Gloeothece verrucosa PCC 7822: one gene and its partner. The main gene of each other region encodes a partner of the protein of the gene in region 2 in a complex. Links are inferred from orthologs where the notes say so. Each region holds a gene or a part of one and is shown on either strand. Other genes may lie near its edges.

Region 1 (2,855 bases), 1.3 Mb from region 2 along the record:
GACTTGGGAGAGTTGGTTTCAAATTTGGCTAGAGATGCTGGTGGCGGCTCTGCCTTCATCAGACAGCTATGAGTTAAGTTTGCGATTGACAGACGATCAAGAAATTCAGTATTACAACGCTCAATATCGTCACAAAAATCAACCGACAGATGTATTAGCTTTTGCTGCCTTAGAAGTAGAGGTTCCCTATCAAATTGACGAGTTTTCCGATGAACCTTTATATCTAGGAGATATTATTATCTCGGTAGAAACGGCTTCAAGACAGGCAACCGAACAAGGACATTCATTAACTCGAGAATTGGCCAATTTAGCGGCTCACGGATTTTTGCATCTGTTGGGTTGGGACCATCCCGATGATGAAAGCCTCATGGCAATGCTTTCTCAACAGGAAATATTGTTAAACCATTTACCCCTGTTGCATCAGGATTAAAGCCAATTTTTTTGAGGGAACAAATACAAATCATTAAATAAAGAAAAAACTTTTTTTAACTAACAGGTAATCGATTTATGAAATCTAAAATAAGAATATCTCAATCAACCAATGGTCACGTGTCTACCATGCCCTATCTTCCTTCTAACGCCATCGGCTCCCGCAACTTCATTGAAGCCTCAAATGAACTGAGACATGAATATGCTTGGCAAGTCGCGTCGAATTTATTAATTAGTTTTAAGTATGCTTGGGCGGGAGTGTCTTATGCTTTTGCTACTCAACGAAATTTTAGAATTCATGTGGCCCTTACCATTGTCGCTCTGAGTTTAGGCGGCTTTTTTAAAGTCAGCCCCGTAGAAATGGCAATCATCGCTGTTACCTGTGCTTTAGTGATGGTATTAGAATTATTAAATACCGCTTTAGAGTCGGTGGTAGACCTGACAGTCGGGCAATCCTATCATGAACTGGCTAAAATTGCTAAAGACTGTGCGGCAGGAGCGGTACTCATTGCGGCCCTTGCGGCTCTATTAGTGGCCAGTTTTGTTTTAATTCCCCCGATGATGACCTTTATTTCCTGTGCTGGATAATTAAATGATTCTTGTCATAGATAACTACGATAGTTTTACCTATAATTTAGTTCAATATTTGGGGGAACTGGGAACGGAAATCCCGCTTGCCTCAGAAATCCAAGTGTATCGTAATGATCTTATAGACCTCGAAAAAATTAAACATCTCAATCCAGATGCTGTGGTTATTTCCCCGGGTCCTGGCCGTCCCGAAGATGCGGGGATTTCTATGGATATCATTGCTCAACTTGGACCAACACTGCCCATTTTAGGGGTTTGTTTAGGACATCAAAGTATTGGGCAAGTATTTGGGGGTAAAATTATCTCGGCCCCGGTGTTGATGCACGGAAAAACCTCAGAAATTTATCATAACGGCATCGGTGTCTTCCAAAAATTGGATAATCCGTTTAGTGCCACTCGCTATCATAGTCTGGTGATTGAACGAGAAACTATGCCCGATGTCTTAGAGATTACCGCTTGGGTAGAAGATGGCACAGTCATGGGAGTTCGTCATCGGAACTATCCCCACATTCAAGGAGTCCAATTTCATCCAGAAAGTATCTTAACCCAATCAGGTAAACAATTGTTACGAAACTTTCTAGAATCCATCTCTTAACAATTAATTTTATAATTAATAATCCGCTCTATGAAAAGACGACAGGTGATTTACTACGGAGGTGCCGGCATTTTTGCAGCAGCCAGCAGCTTATTAACCTCAAACTGGCAAAAGGCACAAGGACAAACCCAGCCAAGTAACTCTCTGTTAGTACAATATTTTGGTCATACCTGTTTTTTGCTATCCGGTAGTGGTCTAAGAATTTTAGTGAATCCTTTCCGAAGCATTGGCTGTACAGCCGGCTATCGTTTGCCTAGGGTAGAGTCGGACCTGGTGTTAATTAGTAGTCAACTTTGGGATGAAGGAGCCGCCGAAAAATTACCCGGTAATCCTAGAGTGTTGTATGAACCTGGAGTCTATGAAATTAGAGGTTTTAGGATTCAAGGCATAGGGATTGATCATGATCGCAAGGGCGGGCGACAGTTTGGCACCAATGTGGCTTGGCGCTGGAATCAAGGAGGAATCAGAGTTCTACATTTAGGTGGGGCGGCCGCACCTATTGCCATAGAACAAAAAATTTTGATGGGTTCTCCGGATTTGGCCTTTATCCCGGTTGGTGGCGGACCGAAAGCGTATAATGCACAAGAGGCCAAACAGGCCATGGAGATTTTAGACCCGAAAATTGTCATTCCTACTCAATATATGACGACGGCAGCCGATAAAGCGGCTTGTGATATTGCGCCGTTAGATAACTTTTTGAAGTTAGTAGAGGGAATGAATGTTCGCAACATTCCGGACAATCAACTGCTGATTAAACGGCAAGATTTGCCTAAAGAAGGTACATTGATTCGGATATTAGATTATAAAAAAGTTTTAAGACCGGCCTCTGAGAGGACCACCTCACCCGCCGCCCCGACACCATCAACCACGCAAAGTAAACCGACTTCAAGCAAGTAAATTTCGAGAGAGAATGAGCCAACCATCAACAACCAATCAAAACACTGAAAAAGCCACTTTTGGAGCAGGATGTTTTTGGGGAGTAGAAGCCGCCTTTCGCGCCTGTAAGGGGATTGTTTCCTCTTCTGTGGGCTATATGGGGGGACATTTCCCTAACCCCTCCTATCTTGATGTCTGTGCCAGAATTACCGGTCATGCTGAAGTAGTACAGGTAGAATACGACCCTCAACAGATTAGTTATGAGGAATTGTTGGAGGTGTTTTGGAAAATTCATGACCCCACTAGCTTAAATCATCAGGGCCCAGACCGGGGAGAACAATACCGTTCTGTGATTTTTTATCATACT
Region 2 (3,021 bases):
AAAGAATATTTATTGTATCTTCAAAAAAGAGAAAAAAACTAGATCTATTGTAAGTAGTCGGACATAAATAAAGCACTCTATATAAAGAATTGTAAAATGGCTACAATTACCCCACACCCGACACCCGACACCCGACACCCTAACCTCACAGTTAACTTGATTTTTGTCCAGGTACTTATTCCCCCAACAGCCGCCTCAAGGAAGCAAACCAAGGAATATAAGTTGCGCTATCTCTAGCTAATATTGTAAAGTGACTGATCATTAAAAATATCTAAATTTTTTTCAAACAGTGTATCTTGCTGTAATTGCTTTTGGTTCTAACGATAACGCTAAATCCAACTTAGTCAAGGGATTAAAGACTCTAGCCCAAAAAGTACGGATTTTAGCCCTGTCTCCAGTTTATGAAAACCCCGCCATTGGTCATCACACTAGCCCTCCCTATCTCAATGGTGCTTGTTTAATAGAAACAAATTTACCCCCCCTCAAGCTTTACGAGCAGGTTTTACGCCCGACAGAAGACGAATTAGGCCGCATTCGCGCAAAATCTGGGAAAGCCAAATGTTCCATCGACTTAGATCTAGTTCTCTATGAGCAAGAAATCTTACAATTACCTAAGCTACAATTGCCAGCACCGGATATTTTACGTTATGCCTATGTAGCAGTACCTCTAAGCTTTCTCGTTCCTGATTGGATTCACCCCCTAACTCAAGAAACAATGGCTCAAATCGGCAATCGGTTTTCTCAAGAAAAAGCAAGTTTTTATCATCATACAGAGGTTAACGCCGCTATCGCTAGTGAGATCTTTACCCCAACCTCCTCAACCCGACAACCCTTGTATTGGCAAAAGCTGCCCCTCAACAAACGTAGCGGCTCACAAGTTTTTGAAACCTTATTTCTTCATCCTCAAGATAAAATTCACAAGATAGCGACCCTTCTAGAAAGTCCCGGCAATTCAAATAGTTCCCAGTTAGCTCGATATTCCATTTGTGCCGGTTCGCCTCGGGTAATTAACGGTCAACCTCAAGTCTGGACTCCCGCAGTGGGAGATATTCTGCCTTTCTTGCGGCGTTTGCTCGATTCTGCTCACCACAATACCAGTCTACCCGCTATAGTCCCGCCGGAACTGCCTTTTAGCGGTGGTTGGTTAGGATGGCTTGGCTATGACTTAGCCACAGAAATTGAACAATTACCCGAATATAAAGCAGATCCTCTGCCTTTTCCTATAGCTTACTGGTATGAACCAGACTCTTTTGCGGTTTTAGACCATCAGCAGCAAATACTCTGGTTAGCGGCTAGTGATTCCCCTCAACTCGAGGTGATGGAAAAGCGGCTAGAGAAAGCGGCTCAAAAAATAGAAGACCCTCGCCTAAACCTTTGTTCTACTCATCCGGTGACTCCTATTTTTCAGATGAATCAACAAGAGTATATAGCGGCGGTACAGAAAGCGAAAAAATATATTCAAGCGGGCGATATTTTTCAGGCTAATTTATCACTAAGGTTTGAGGCCCATACAGTTTTTGATAGTTGGTCAATCTATCGAGCATTACAGAAGATTAACCCCTCTCCTTTTGCGAGTTATTGGCAAACACCTTGGGGAGCGATGATAAGCTGTTCTCCTGAACGATTAATACAGCGAACAGGACAGCAGGTTCAGACTCGGCCCATTGCAGGAACGCGAGCGCGGGGCGTTACTCCTACGGAAGATGAACAGTTAGCCGAAGAGTTAATTGCCAATATTAAAGAAAGAGCAGAACACATCATGCTCGTTGATTTGGAACGCAATGATTTAGGTAGAGTGTGTCAGTGGGGAACGGTAAAAGTGGATGAACTTTTGACCATTGAGCGTTATAGTCATGTCATGCACTTGGTTAGTAATGTAGTGGGTACTCTACACCCGAATTCGGACACAGTAGACTTGATTAGAGGGGTATTTCCTGGCGGGACGATTACCGGTTGTCCTAAAGTTCGTTGTATGGAAATAATTGAAGAACTTGAACCGGTAAAGCGTAATTTATTTTATGGTTCCTGTGGTTATCTTGATTGGCGTGGAAATTTGGATTTAAATATTTTGATTCGGACTCTACTTTATAGTGATCTCAAAGATTGCTCAGGGGCAATAGTTTGGGGACAAGTGGGTGCAGGAATTGTGGCAGATAGTGACCCCGAAAAAGAATGGTATGAGTCTCTACATAAAGCACAAGCTCAACTGAATGCTTTAAATTTGGCTGAAATCTTTTACCATTCAACATTCTAGCCTTATTAAGAATGAGGGGGTTTTTGCTTAGACCAATCTCGCCAAGCTTTAGAACTACGAATAGCGATCCATAAGAGTAAAAGCGCAATTAATCCCCCATTTTCAGGCGCTTTAAAGGCAAAAAGCACCAAAAAAACACAGAGAATATCCTCTAAACACACAACCCAGATCGGAATTCCCCGCAGACGAAAAAACCACCCCGCTTGCACCAGTTGTAACAATAAAGCAAAAAGACCTCCTACCATCCCAAGCACCCACAGAGGTCTAAACTCTAGTTCAAGGATATGGGCAACGCTAAGACTCATTAAAGCCCCTACCATAGGACTAAACAGAACCTCAACAACTTGAAGAACCCGTTGTCCTAATAAATATTTTGAGCCAAATAACTCAAACAGTGACCAACTGATGAGTATGGTTAATAAAACCCGAGGATTAATCTGAGACAGCAAGGGCAGTTGATTCCACATTTGGCTATGCAACAGGCCAATAATCAACAAAGGCAAGGCAATTCTCATCCCTGCCGCAGCAGATGCTGAAAGAGCAGCTAAAAGTCCTATAATCATGACCTTGTTGCCAGCGAGAGTTTTCTCTAGTTTACTTGATGCACCGATATCACTATCAGTAGAGAGACAGTACATATACATAATTAATAAAAATAAACTGTAACAATTTATACCAAAAAATATGTTTAAATAAAAATAGAACTAATCGAGAATTAATCAACGGGGATCACGAAAAACCAAAGGAGAAATGAGGATATGGATAAG

What was found. Proteins that work in one complex are often made in the same cells at the same time.
Region 1: the proteins of CYAN7822_RS20980 (region 2) and CYAN7822_RS27150 are in contact, whole or in part, in a solved structure (PDB 8RP0), measured with the Escherichia coli proteins. The link is inferred for Gloeothece verrucosa PCC 7822 from one-to-one orthologs.

Annotation. Positions count from the first base shown.
Region 1 is NC_014501.1:6,037,531-6,040,385, reverse strand. Bases 1-2,816 are described here. They hold CYAN7822_RS27150 (anthranilate synthase component II), read left to right. Parts: upstream 1-1,021; coding sequence 1,022-1,612; downstream 1,613-2,816. Other genes in these bases: msrA (peptide-methionine (S)-S-oxide reductase MsrA), read left to right, coding at 2,523-2,816; CYAN7822_RS27145 (MBL fold metallo-hydrolase), read left to right, coding at 1,643-2,509; CYAN7822_RS27155 (diacylglycerol kinase), read left to right, coding at 508-1,017; ybeY (rRNA maturation RNase YbeY), read left to right, coding at 1-430. Outside these bases: more of msrA, read left to right, coding at 2,817-2,855. UniProt on the Escherichia coli protein: Part of a heterodimeric complex that catalyzes the two-step biosynthesis of 4-amino-4-deoxychorismate (ADC), a precursor of p-aminobenzoate (PABA) and tetrahydrofolate.
Region 2 is NC_014501.1:4,708,507-4,711,527, forward strand. Bases 3-2,984 are described here. They hold CYAN7822_RS20980 (anthranilate synthase component I), read left to right. Parts: upstream 3-715; coding sequence 716-2,254; downstream 2,255-2,984. Other genes in these bases: CYAN7822_RS20975 (N-6 DNA methylase), read left to right, coding at 3-42; CYAN7822_RS37830 (hypothetical protein), read left to right, coding at 97-237; CYAN7822_RS20985 (DUF4126 domain-containing protein), read right to left, coding at 2,260-2,817. Also shown: more of CYAN7822_RS20975, read left to right, coding at 1-2; CYAN7822_RS20990 (Glu/Leu/Phe/Val family dehydrogenase), read left to right, coding at 3,013-3,021. UniProt on the Escherichia coli protein: Part of a heterodimeric complex that catalyzes the two-step biosynthesis of 4-amino-4-deoxychorismate (ADC), a precursor of p-aminobenzoate (PABA) and tetrahydrofolate.